DNA from 2 places in the Pseudoclavibacter sp. VKM Ac-2867 genome. Region 2 is predicted to be linked to the other one. Evidence: riboswitches for the same ligand, from Rfam matches in the RefSeq annotation. Region 2 holds a riboswitch; the other holds the start of a gene.
What was found. A riboswitch is a leader RNA that binds a small molecule or an ion and turns the genes downstream of it on or off. The one in region 2 is predicted to bind FMN.

Region 1 (6,551 bases), on a different contig from region 2:
CGTGTCGTGCTTCGCCGGCCACCGCTTCGACGTGCGCGCCCCGTAGTCGTACGCCCAGATGATCTCGTTGAGGAACTTGTCGCGCCCCACGAGCGCGTCGAGGACAACCTTCGCGTAATGCGATTCCCGGTAGTCGAGGTGCAGGTACAGGGTGCCCGTCTCGTCGAGCAGCCGCCAGGCCTCCACGAGGCGCGGCTCGAGGAAGCCCCAGTAGTCGGCGAACTCGTCGTTGAACGCCGAGAGCTCCCCGAGGGTGTGCTCGTAGCTGCGCCCCTGGAACCCCGTGCGGGTGAGCGGCGTGGATGCTGGGGCCGCCTCATCCGATTCGGCGGGCGCGGCGTCGTGCGCGAGCGCTTCCCCGAGCTCGGCGGCTTCGACGGACTCCTGCACGGGCGACTGCCGTTTCACCTTCACCGACTGCCGTTTCTGCTGCTTGCCGGTGTTGAAGGGCGGGTCGAGGTAGATCACCTGGAAGGTGCCGTCGGGGAGGCGGCGCATGGCGTCGAGGTTGTCGCCGTGCACGACGAGGTCGGGTCCGGCGGCGTTCCACAGCGAGGTCACCCGTCGAGATTAACGCGCCGAGCGGGTCGGATCGTGCACACTCGTCCGTATCCGCCCGCAGGCTAGGGTTTTGCCATGACGGTGAACTTCGACGACGGTCGCACCATGAAGCAGCGGATGCTCGCAGGCGAGCTGTACCACGCGGACGACCCGGAGCTGCTGGCGGGGGCGGAGCGCGCCGTTCGGCTGCAGGCCGAGTACAACGCGGCGTTCCCCGTCGATGCGGAGCGCGCGTCCGGGATCCTCGCCGAGCTCATCGGCAGTCTGGGCGCGAACGTCGCCGTGAAGGCGCCCCTGTACGTCGACTACGGCTCCAACATCACGATCGGCGACGGCACCTTCGTCAACGTGGGTCTCGTGGCGCTCGACGTCACCCCGATCACGATCGGTGCGAGCTGCCAGATCGGGCCGAACGTGCAGCTGCTGACGCCGACGCATCCACTCGACCCCGAGCCCCGTCGCGCCGGCTACGAGGCGGGCGCGCCCATCACGCTGGGCGACAACGTGTGGCTGGGCGGCGGCGTCATCGTCTGCCCCGGCGTGACGATCGGCGAGAACACGGTCGTGGGCGCTGGCGCCGTCGTCACGAAGGACCTGCCCGCGAATGTCATCGCCGTGGGCAACCCGGCACGCGTCATCCGCTCCCTCGACTGACCGAACCTCACGGAGCATCCATCATGGCTTCACGCAGCTACGCACGCGGCACCACGGAGTTCGACCGTGGGCTGACGTTCTTCGACGCGGTCTACGCGGTCGCCATCACCCTGCTCGTCGTCGATATCGTGCCGCCAACGGCAGACCACTGGGCGAGCTGGGATGCGCTCGCCGGCTCCGGCGTGCTCGACCAGCTCCTCGCCTTCGCGATCAGCTTCTTCGTCATCGCGAACTTCTGGAAGGTCAACCACCGCCTCATGGGCGAGGTGTCGGCGCTCGACGGCCCGCTGCTCAACACCAACATCGTGGCGATGTTCTTCATCGTGCTGCTGCCGTTCAGCACCGCGTCGATGAGCGAGGCGACCCTCGACGCGCAGCCCCTGCCCGTCGTGCTCTACGCCGTCAACATCATCTGCGCGTCGCTCGCGCAGCACGTCATCTGGGTCGTGGCCGTGCACCGCGGGCTCACGGAGCCGTCGCGGGCGGCGCGCCGCCGGTCCGCGTTCACGTTCGTCGTGCCGGCCGTGTTCGCCCTGTCGATCCCGGTCGCGTTCCTCCTCGGCCCGGACCCTGCGCGCTACACCTGGCTGCTGCTGCTCCTCACGGGCCCCGTCACGTCGGCCATCCAGAAGCGGATGGCCGCGCGCGACGGCGAGGAGCCGGGAGACGCCTAGCCCTGCGGCACGTACGCGTTCGTGAACGCGTCGCCGTCCAGCGGCTTCTCGAGCAGGTCCTGATCGCTCATGAACGTCGCCATCGTGGCCCACACGTCGGCGTCGTTCGTGAAGAGCGGCTGCCCCTCCTGCGCGGACAGGAACGGGATGGTCGCCTCGAGTGTCGCGAGCGCGTCGCTCTTCGCCTCGTCCGTGTAGAGGGTCGGGATGTACTCGGCGGCGATGTCGATCGACTCCTCCGGGTTGTCGATCACGTCCTGCGTGGCCAGAGCGAGGGCCTCGAGCACGGGGGTGATCGACGCATCGTCGCCCTCGATGATCGAGTCGGCGACCCCCAGCGACGGGCCGACGAGGGTCGGCGCATCCGCCGGCGCGATCTCGATCGTGCGAACCGGGAAGCCCGCCTTCTCGAACTGCACGGCATCGTTGTTGATGTAGCCCATGACCCCATCGACCGCGCCCGTCGTGAGCGCCGCCTGCTGCGTGTAGCCGATGTACTCGATCTTCACGTCGTCCGCCGTCAGCCCGTTGCTCTGCAGCAGCGACAGCAGCGCGAAGTACGTCTGCCCGTAGGGGCCGGGCGTGCCGATGGTCTTGCCGCGTGCATCCTCGGCCGTCGTGATGTCGGAGTCCTCCGGCACGATGAGCGTCGCCGGGTACGTGTTGTAGAGCGTCGCCACCGAGGTGACGGGGATGTCGGCCGCCCGCGCCTGCGTGATCTCGTCGCCGCCCGCGTACACGAAGTCCTCCGTGCCGTTCGCGAGCGCACCGAACAGGTCCTCGCCCTCGCCGTGGTGGCGCAGCTCCACGTTGACGCCCTTGTCGTCGAAGTAGCCCTTCGCCTCGGCCACGTAGAACGGCACGAACTGGATGTTCGGGGTGTAGGTGAGGCCGATGGTCACGTCGCCCGCGGCCGCTGCGGGCGCCTCCGCGCCGTTGCCGTCTGCCGAGGGGGAGCATCCGGCGAGCACGGCCACGGCTGCCACGGCGCCGGCCGCGATGACGGAGCGCACGGCCCGCGAGCGGAAGCCCGCGGTGGTTGGACGAGTGTTCATGGGCGTCTCCAGATCGAGAGAGGTGGGGTGTCAGTCAGGCGGGTGTGAGGTCAGGCAGGAAGCGGTTCGTCGGCGAGCACGCGGGCGCGCCGCCTCGACTTGGGTTCGTCGTCGTTCCAGGTGACGGCGTTCTGGAACAGCCGCATGAGGATGTACAGGGCGACCGCGAGGAGCACGAGCATGAGCAGCGTGGAGAAGATGCCGGGGATGTCGTTGGCGTCGCGGTTGAGGGTGAGGAGCATGCCGAGCCCCCGGCCGCCCATCGTGAACTCGCCGACGACGGCACCCGTGATGGACAGCGTCACGCCGGCGCGGATGCCGGCGAGCACGCTCGGCAGGGCGAGCGGCCCCTCGACCCACCACAGCAGCTGGTACCAGTTGGCGCCGTCGATGCGTGCGGCCTCGATGACGTCCTGCGGGAGCTGCCGCACGCCGAGCACGGTCGTGACGATCATCGGGAAGAACGACATGATCGCGCAGAGCACGACCGTCGGGGCGAGACCGTAGCCGATCCACAGCACGAGCAGCGGCGCGAGGGCGATGGCAGGGACGGCCTGCGACGCGGCGACGTACGGGGTGATCGCGACATCGACCCACGGAAGACGCGCGATGAGGTAGCCGAGCGGTACGGCCACGAGGATCGCGAGGAGACTGCCGAGCAGGGCCGCCGACAGCGTCACCCACGCGTGGCCCAGCATCGGGCCCTTCGTCACGTCGAGCCAGAAGCGCTCGGCGAGCTGGCCGGGGGCGGGGAGGAACTGCGGCGAGATGAGTCCGGCCGCCGTGACCAGCCACCACACGGCGAGCACACCGATCGCCACCGTGATCGGTGCGAGGAAGCGTGCTGACGTCGTGTTCATCTACCCGGCTTTCGTGGAAAGCTCCGGGGATGACGAGGCGCGTGGAGGTCGCCGAACTGGTCGGCGGATTCCACGAGCTGACGGTACGCCGAGGCGTGCCGTCACGTGCGCCTCCCTTCCGGACTTTCACCGTCGGTTCCGGAATTTCACCAGATCAGCCACTCCCTTGCGGGAGCAGGTCGCGGACTATAACCGCCGGCTCGGAATTACACCGACCCCGGAGCACGTGGACTCTGTCGCCAGAATACGACACGCCCCCGTGATGCGCGACATCGTGACGCTCCGCGACGAGCGAACAGCTCCCGGGAATGCCTGGACAGCAGCGCCGTCGCCCTTGCCACCGTCATCTCGGGATGGTCTGCACGCACGCGGATGGCTTGCAACACATCCCGAGGCGCGAAAGCCATCTCGAGACTCGGCTATCCGGCGGCGGCCTGCGCCTCCGCGGTCTTCTTCGCGCTGCGGAGCTCGCTGGCGATCGCCGCAGCTGCGATGGGCTTCGCGAGGCCGAGGCGCTCGGCGATGCCGCCGGCATCGAACTCCGCATCCACCGTCACGCGGGTGCTGGCCGGGGTGATCTCGTCAGTGCGCACCTCGGCGGCGAAGGACGCACGGCCCTCGACCGATTCCCAGCGCAGGCGCTTGCCCGGCTCGTTGACGACGACCTTCGCGTCGATCGAGCGTCGCTGCCCGACGAGCTCGACGTCCCACCTGATGAGGTCAGGGCCGAGCACCTCGACGTGCTTCACGATGCTGAGGACGCTCGGGAGCGACTCCGGCTCGGCGTAGAGGTTGAAGAGCACGTCGACGGGCACATCGATGTCGATGGATTCACTCACGAAGGTCATGCGATGAGCGTAGCCGTCGCACGCTACCGGTTCGCCGCGAGCGAGCCGGTCGTGGATGCCCCCGGCGTGGAGGCGAAGCAGCGGTAGCCGCGCAGCCCCGCGTCCCAGTCCGCCTGGTTCAGGGGGTAGCTGGCCTCGATGACGAGCCCGGGCACAGCCGCGGCCGCGGCGGTGTCGAGGACGTCGCTCGCCTGGCACGTGATCTGGGCGCGGTCCCTGAGCGCCGCCTCACCCGGATACTCGGCGTCTGCGGAGAACGTCGTCGCCTCGACGTCGGCGAGCAGCTGCCCCGAGTGCTCGGCGTCGCAGTCGACGACATCGAACCTGGGCTCCCAGGGAGAGACGTAGTCGCGGATGCACTGGCCCGGCTCGAGCAGCGACGCGTCGATGCCCGCGAGCGGCACCTCGCTGAGCGCGGGCCCGGCCGTCTCCGCCGGCGGGACCTGCCCGTCGCCGAACGGCTGGAGCCAGACTCCGAGCGCGGCCCCACCGAGGAGGAGGACCCCGATCAGCGCTGCGAGGACGCCGCGGTTGCGGCGCTTCGCGGCGCGCTCCACCTGCTGGTCGCGCGCTTCAGGCTGCTCGCGCGCGTCAGGCCTGGGGGTCGCTGCCACGGGGAGTGCCTAGGCGAGGCCCAGGTCTCCGAGGCCGATCGCGGCGCGGTACGGATAGCCGGCGGCTTCGATGACGCACTGCGCCTCCGTGGCACGGTCGACGATGACGGCGACGCCGACGACCTTCGCTCCGACCTTCTCAAGGGCTTCGATGGCCTTGAGCGGCGAGCCGCCCGTGGTGGACGTGTCCTCGAGCACGACGACCCGCTTGCCTTCCAGGTCCGGCCCTTCCACCTGGCGGCCGCGGCCGTGGTCCTTCGGCTCCTTGCGCACGACGAACGCGTCGACGATCTTGCCCTGCGCGAGCCCCTGGTGCATGACGGCGCTCGCGAGCGGGTCTGCACCCATCGTGAGGCCGCCGACTGCATCCACAGGAGCACCCGTGAGGGTCTCGAACTCCTCGATGACCTCGAGCAGCACGCGGCCGATGAGCGGCGAGGCGCGGTGGTCGAGGCTCAGCTTGCGGAGGTCGATGTAGTACGTCGCCTTCTTCCCGCTCGTGAGGGTGAAGTCGCCGTGGAACACGGCTTCGTCGCGGATGAGTTCGATGAGGGCGTCGCGGTCTGTCGTCACGGTCCTCAAGCCTAATCGCCCGAGGGGCAGGTCACCGCGCTGAGAGCGAGTCCGCTGCGATGGCGTCGGCGATCGTGGCCCGCGGATGCGCGCGACGCCACTCCCGCAGGGCGGCTCCCGTCGGCAGCCCGTGTTCGTCGCGGCTCGCGGTCACACCGCCGCCACCGGAGGACGCAGGCCGGTGGTCGCCTGCCCCGCACGACGTGGTCGGGTCGAGTTCGCTGGTCTTCGTCACGGTGTTCGTCTTCATCACGCCTCCTCCGGCCAGCGCCTCGCTGGCCTTCGTTGTCTCGGGATGCTTCCGGTCCTGCGCGTCGAGCTGTGCTGCGTTTCGAGCTGCCGCCAGCCCATCAAGGCCCTCGGCCCGCTGTCAAGCGCACAGGACTTTCGATGGACGGGATTCACCCGATCCCGCGACTCCCAGCGAACTCTGCGAACCCTGCGATGGCGGCGATCCCGTCGCATCCAAAGCCGCCGAGCGCGCGCACACTGTGAGATCGCCGAGACGCCGAGACCCGGCCACCGAATGAGCGGTGGCCGGGTTTCGGCGTTCGGTGGAGTTGTCACCCTCCTCGCGGAATCAGCGGCTGAGGAACTCCAGCACGACCCGGTTCCACTCGTCGACGTGACTCACGTTGACGCCGTGGGGCGCATCCGCCACGACGTGCAGCTCGGAGCCGGCGACGGCCTCGTTCGTACGAGCTCCGGACCC
Region 2 (6,551 bases):
CGCCCCAGATCGGCCGCCCCTCGACCTCGAGGCCCTGCACGACGCCGTCCTCGCTGCGCGCCGTGACGCGCAGCCCGGAGGGCAGGGGCTCGCTGACGACCAGGGAGTGGTACCTCGTGACGAGGGAGTCCTGGGGCACTCCGGCGAACGGGCCTGACCCGTCGTGAGAGAGGGGGCTGCGCCACCCGTGCTTCGCCTCGGGGGCCGGCACGACCTCGCCGCCGTACCGCAGGGCAATGCCCTCGTGTCCGAGACACACACCGAAGACCGGCAGGCGCTCCTCGGCGAGTGCGGCGTCGAGCACGATGGCTGAGCCCTCGAAGTCGGCGGGTTCGGCAGGATGCCCTGGGCCGGGCGAGATGACGACCCCGGCGACGAGCCCGTCGGAGACCCAGCCGAGGCACGCATCCACCGCCTGCATGTCACCGGCGTCGACCACCCGCACGTCGTGATCGCTGAGCTCCAGGAGCAGCTGGACGAGGTTGTAGGTGTATGAGTCGCGGTTGTCGACGACGACGATCACGCCGAGCGCCCATCCGGCCGGGGCACGGCGCTCGTCTCCTGCAGGCGAGGCCGCCACCTGCGCACCCTGGCGACGTCGAGGCCGAGGCGTGTGCCGTCGAGCATGGAGACGGGGCTGATGCCGTGGAGCGTGTTGAGGTACCAGAGCTCATCCCAGCCGCGCTCGGCGGACGCGGCGAGCGGGTCGGCGAGCAGCTCGCCCTCGACGCGCGTGACGCCCGCTGTGGCGAGTAGTTTCTCGAGCACGCCCAGGGTCGTCCCTGCCACGCGGCGGCTCGCGGCGGGGATCACGAGGGTCTCGCCGAGCCAGCCGACGACCGTGCCGTAGGCCGCCTCGGTGATCGCGCCGCGTTCGTCGACGAGCAGGGCGTCGGCTGCACCTTCCTCGTGCACGCTCGCCCTGAGCTCCGCGAGGGAGGGGAAGTCGGGGCCCTTGAGCGTCGGCCAGCGCCGCTCGTCGAGGCGGGTGCTGAGCTTCGTGAGGGGCCGCGCGTCCGGCGCTGGCCGCAGGGCGAGCTCGACGAGCAGGCGCCCGTCGTCGAGGCGGGCGGAGAGGCGCGGGAACCACGCGTCGGTGAGGGGTGTGCTCTCGAACACGTCGCCCCAGATTCGAGGCCAGTCAGCCTCGACCGGGGTGGTTCCGGCGGTGCTGCCAGCCCAGAGCGGCGGCCGCTCTGCTGCCGCTTGCCCGAAGAGCTCGGAGACGGAGCGTTCGAAGCGCTGCCGGTGCGCGGCGGCGGCGATGACGCGCCCCGACTCGACGCGCCACGACTCGACGACACTCACCGCCGCGCTCGTGTCGCCCGCGCTGCCTGCGTCGCGTGCCGCTGCACCGTGATCCTGCATCGCCCCATTCTGCCCCAAGGGGTGAGCGGGGCGCCCGTGGCCCTCGGACGACGTTCATCCGTATCGTCGACGATGAGCTGCATGGCCACCCTCGACGAACGGATCAGCATGAGTCCCACCCCCACGAGCGTCGTCTTCGTCTGCAAGAAGAACGGCGGCAAGTCGCAGCTGGCGGCTGCCCTCCTGCGGGCGATCGCCGACGAGACGGTCGAGGTCTCCTCGGCAGGCACCTCCCCCGGCGGGGCGCTCAACGCCGAGTCGGTCGAGTCGCTTGCCGAACTCGGGATCGACGTCGGCGACGAGCATCCGAAGCCGCTCACACCGGCGATGCTCGCCGGTGCCGACCTCGTCGTGATCCTCGGCGACGAGGCGCAGCTGCCCGAGGACACGAGCGTGCCGGTCGAGCGGTGGATCACCGACGAGCCTTCCACGCGCGGCATCGTCGGCATGGAGCGGATGCGCCTCGTGCGAGACGACATCCGCGCCCGCGTCGCGGAGCTGCACAAACGGCTCCGCGACGCCTGACCGGTCTCGTCCTTCAGCCCGCGAAGCTCGCGAGCCGCGCCACGTGGCGCGCGAGGATGTCGGTCTCGACGTTCACCCGGTCCCCGGCGTCAAGGTCGCCGAGGGTCGTCGCGGCGAGCGTCTCGGGGATGAGCGACACCTCGAACCAGGGCGAGCCATCTGCGCCGGCGCTCCCGCCTGAGCCGACCGCGTCGACGCCGTTGCTGGGATTGACGGCACTGACGGCACTGACCGTCAGCGAGACACCCGACACGGCGACTGACCCCTTGTCGACGAGCAGCCTCGCGTGTGCTGGGTCGATGGCGAAGCGGATGCGCCGCCACGCGTCGAAGCGCTCCACCTCCAGCACCTGGCTGGTCGTGTCGATGTGCCCCTGCACGATGTGTCCACCGAGACGATCTCCGAGGCGCATGGCGCGTTCAAGGTTCACCGCGTCCCCCTCGGCCCGGTCGCCGAGCGCGGAGGCGCGCAGCGTCTCCCCCATGACGTCCGCGGTGAAGCCATCGTCGACCAGCTCGGCGACGGTGAGGCAGACGCCGTCGACCGAGATGGAGTCGCCGATCCTCGCGTCGCTGACGCTGAGCGGGGCCCGCACCGTGAGGCGCGCGTCCGTGTCATGCCGTTCGATGCCCGAGATGCGCCCGAGCTCTTCGATGATGCCTGTGAACACGGTCAGGCCTGTCCGCTCACGGGCAGGGTTGCCGGCTGGATCGCGGGCCATTCTCGGAGCGCGCTCGCAGTGGCGATGGCGGCGAGTGCCGCATCCGCCCCCTTGTCCTCGAAGCTGCCCGGCAGACCGATGCGGGCCTGCACCTGGGCTTCGTCGTCGCACGTGAGGACCCCGAAGCCGACCGGGATGCCCGTGCGCACGGCCACGTCGGTGAGGCCGTTGGTCGCGGCCGTGCACACGTAATCGAAGTGCGGGGTGCCGCCACGGATGACCACGCCGAGCGCGACGATCGCGTCCGGCCTGCTCACGGCGATGCGGCTCGCCGCGACGGGCAGCTCGAACGAGCCGGGAACCCGCACGACCTGGACGTCGGTGACGCCCGCATCTGCAAGTGCGCGTTGGGCGCCGTCGAGCAGCGCGTCCATCGCCGTCTCATGCCACTCGGCCGCGACGACGACGACTCGCATGCCGCGCCCGTCTGCCTGCACTGTCGGTGCTCCGTGTCCGCTCATCGTCGTGCTCCTCTCACGTGCGCCTTGGCGGCGCGCTGCTGGCTGTGGTCCTGCGGTTCTTCCTGCGTGGGCGTTGCGGGGAAGCCCGGGTGCTCCCTGCGGTGGCGCACGATGTCGTCGACGTGCAGCAGCACCAGGTCGGTGGCTGCCGCGAGCTCAAGCGCCTCGCCGAACGACAGCATCTCGCCGTCGTCCCGCACGAGCTCGGCGATGACGCCCACCTCGCCGGTGCCAGCGAGGCGCACAAGATCGACGGCCGCCTCGGTGTGCCCCGGACGCTCGAGCACGCCGCCATCCACGGCGCGCAGCGGCAGCACGTGGCCCGGGCGGATGAGATCGCTCGGTCGCGCATCCGCTGCGGCGAGTGCGCGGACGGTCGTTGCCCGGTCGGTTGCCGAGATCCCCGTCGTCACCCCCTCGGCCGCGTCGACCGTGACGGTGTAGGCGGTGCCGCGCGCATCCTCGCTGCGTTCCACCATGATGGGCAGACTGAGCCGGTCGGCGAGCGTCGCCGGGAGGGGCGCGCAGAGGAGCCCGGAGGAATGGCGGATGATCCAGCCCATCCACTCGGGGGTGGCGGTGTTCGCCGCGAGGATCGCGTCGACCTCGTTCTCGCGTGAGGAGGCGTCGGCGACGAGCACGGGGCGTCCCGCCCGCAGCGCCTCGAGCGCCCGGCGCAGTTCAGCGTTCATGCTGCGACTCCCACGGGTGCAGCGCCGGGGACGCGAACGGCGGGTGATTCGGGGCCCCGGACGAGCCGGATGAGCGTGTCGACGCCCAGCGGATGCACGGAGTCGGTCGTCCACCTGTTCGCGTCCCGGAGGCTCCCTATGTCGAGCGACGCGACGGAGCTCGCCCCATCGCCCAGCAGGATGGGCGCGACGTAGGCGTCGATCTCGTCGACGAGTCCGGCGCGCAGGAAGGCCGCCGCGATGGTGGGGCCGCCTTCGACGATGACGTGGCGGACGCCCCTTGCGTGCAGGATCTCGAGGGCGTCGACCGGGTCGTGGGTCCTGAGGTGCACGAACAGCTCCGGCTCCGCGCGCACGGCGGCGCCCTCGTCGACCTCGCGCAGCCCCATCACGACACGCAGGGGCTGTGATGCGTCGGTCGCCGCGACTCCCCGCACCGACAACGAGGGGTCGTCGGCACGCTGCGTTCCGGTGCCGACGAGGACCGCGCAGGCGTCGGCCCGACGCTGGTGCGCATGCGCCCTGGCGGCCTCGGAGGTGATCCACTGGCTCGACCCGTCGGCGGCGGCGACCCTCCCGTCGAGCGTGGATGCGAGCTTGAGCGTCACGAAGGGCCGACGCTCGGTGACGCCTGTGAGCCAGACGCGCAGGAGCGATTCGGCCTCGACCTGACGGGTGCCCATGGACACGCTCACCCCGTGCGTGCGAAGGCGCGCCGCTCCCCCGGATGCGATCGGGTTCGGGTCCGCCACCGCGTACACGACCTCCGCGACACCTGCGTTCAGGAGGGCGTCGGCGCACGACGGCGTCCTGCCGCTGTGGGCGCAGGGCTCGAGGGTCACGATGGCAGTCGCGCCCCGTAGCTCCGCCCCGGCTGCGCGCGCGGCGTCGAGCGCGGCGGCCTCCGCGTGCGGGGTGCCCGCTCCGCGGTGGTGGCCGCTCCCCAGGATGCGGCGCGGGCCGCCGGCACCGGAGGGCGGCGCGAGCAGGACGCACCCGACCTGTGGGTTCGGATCTCTGGCTGGCCCTCGGGCCGCCAGGGAGAGCGCCAATTGCATGGCGGCGTCGACAGTGTCGACGCGTGTGAGTTCTTGGATCGGCATGGCCGGACCTCCGCGTTTCGCGTACCACGGGGCCATATCCCGGTGCCGGCGCAGCCGGAGAGTCCGGCAGCCGACGCCTCGGAGGCCCTCGCCGAAACGAGCGCCTCCCATGCACCTACCATCCGGACTTTAACCGTCGGTCCCGGAATTCCACCAGGTCAACCGCTCGCGGACGAGCGGGTCGCGGACTCTCACCGCCGGTTCGGACTTTCACCGACCCCGGAGCATGTTGCACGGCGAGCATAAGCCTGCAAGCTTGGCGTGTGACGTCGTGGGACAGCTCGCGCCCAGGTAGTGCCCGCGCGGACGGCCGCGCTACGCCACCACTTCGCGCAGACCGATCGCGAGGTGCACGTCCTGCCGCTGCCCGCCCGAGTGCACGAGCGACGCTCCGTCGTCGTCGACCGTGAGCTGGGTACGGTGGCTGCGGAGGGCGGCGACGACCGCAGCCCGGTGCTGCTCGAGGTCGAACCATTCGAGGTCGCCGATCTCGGCGGCGAGGGCACGCTCGCTCTGCTCGACGAGCTCCGCGAAGCGCACACCGGCTGCCGCCGATGCGGCGAGGCTCGCTTCCCGCGCCCGAACATGGTCGGGGTGCCCGTACCCGCCGGTCGCGTCGTAGCTGATGACGAGGTCCGGCCCGTCATGGGCGATCGCGGCGGCCAGATCAGCGGTGACCTCCTCGAGCGGGGCGACGCTCAGCGACCGCAGGTCGGTCTCGTCGGCGGGGCCTGCGAGGCCCGGCCGCAGCCAGCGCATCCCCGAATCACGGTAGTCGCGGGGTGCGAGGCCCTCGGCGCGTGCGGGGACGGTGCCGAGCCAGCGGTGCTCGTCGATGCCGAGGGCGTCGAGCGAGCCGCGCAGCTCCCGTTCGCGCACGGCCGCGAGCTCGCCTATGGAGGCGGCGTCTGGCAGCGCGCCGTCGACGATCTCGCCGAGTTCGCCGCGCGTGCACGTCACGAGCGTGACGCGTGCGCCGCGTTCGTGGAGTTCGCGGAGCAGAGCGCCGCCGGCAAGCACCTCGTCGTCGGGATGCGCGTGCACGACCAGCGCGTGGCGCACCGAATCGAGCAGACTGCGGCCGGTCTCAGGCACGCGCGGAACCCAGCCGGGCCTGTGCGACGAGGTCGCGGAATACCGAGAGGAGGCCTTCCGCGCTGAGGTCCCACGAGTGGGTGAGCGCGTGCTCGCGGGCGGCGCGGCTCATGCGCTCGGCGACCTCGGACTGCCGGAGGATGCCCGCGATGGCGGCCGCCCAGTCGGCGGGGTCTCGCGTCTCGAGCAGGATGCCGGTGACGCCGTCGACGACGGCCTCGCGGAGTCCGCCGGCCGCGGAGGCGACGACGGGCACGCCGGATGCCGCAGCTTCGAGCGCGACGAGACCGTACGTCTCGGAGTGGGAGGGGATCAGCACGAGGTCCACGAGGCGCAGTTGGGCTGCGAGCGCGTGCCTGCTGAGCGAGCCGATGTACTGCACGTGGTCGGCGAGCCCGTGCTGCTCGACGGCGTCATGCAGGCGAGCCTCGTACTCGCGGCCGTCGGCATCCGGCGGTGCGGCTCCCACGAGCACGTAGTCGGGGCGGACGTCGGCGTCGACCTCGGCGATCGCGTCGAGGGCCAGGTCGAATCCCTTGAGCGGATGCAGCCGCCCGGCAGACAGGGCACGCCTGGGTCGCTGCTC

Region 1: another riboswitch for FMN. It lies ahead of ITJ67_RS08885 (ABC transporter permease); the one in region 2 lies ahead of ribD (bifunctional diaminohydroxyphosphoribosylaminopyrimidine deaminase/5-amino-6-(5-phosphoribosylamino)uracil reductase RibD).

The regions. Positions count from the first base shown of each region.
Region 1 is NZ_JADKSL010000007.1:118,777-125,327, reverse strand. It holds gene ITJ67_RS08905 (DNA-methyltransferase) at 1-498, opposite strand, end outside; gene ITJ67_RS08900 (sugar O-acetyltransferase) at 637-1,215, shown strand; gene ITJ67_RS08895 (TMEM175 family protein) at 1,239-1,889, shown strand; gene ITJ67_RS08890 (ABC transporter substrate-binding protein) at 1,886-2,944, opposite strand; gene ITJ67_RS08885 (ABC transporter permease) at 2,995-3,804, opposite strand; FMN riboswitch at 3,907-4,033, opposite strand; gene ITJ67_RS08880 (SRPBCC family protein) at 4,224-4,652, opposite strand; gene ITJ67_RS20245 (septum formation family protein) at 4,676-5,266, opposite strand; gene pyrE (orotate phosphoribosyltransferase) at 5,276-5,839, opposite strand; gene ITJ67_RS08865 (hypothetical protein) at 5,871-6,089, opposite strand; gene ITJ67_RS08860 (alpha/beta fold hydrolase) at 6,420-6,551, opposite strand, start outside.
Region 2 is NZ_JADKSL010000018.1:39,682-46,232, reverse strand. It holds gene ITJ67_RS20310 (chorismate-binding protein) at 1-580, opposite strand, end outside; gene ITJ67_RS15715 (aminotransferase class IV) at 520-1,368, opposite strand; gene ITJ67_RS15710 (low molecular weight phosphatase family protein) at 1,477-1,893, shown strand; gene ITJ67_RS15705 (riboflavin synthase) at 1,907-2,563, opposite strand; gene ribH (6,7-dimethyl-8-ribityllumazine synthase) at 2,566-3,075, opposite strand; gene ribB (3,4-dihydroxy-2-butanone-4-phosphate synthase) at 3,072-3,767, opposite strand; gene ribD (bifunctional diaminohydroxyphosphoribosylaminopyrimidine deaminase/5-amino-6-(5-phosphoribosylamino)uracil reductase RibD) at 3,764-4,870, opposite strand; FMN riboswitch at 4,977-5,101, opposite strand; gene ITJ67_RS15685 (PIG-L deacetylase family protein) at 5,186-5,965, opposite strand; gene ITJ67_RS15680 (glycosyltransferase) at 5,958-6,551, opposite strand, start outside.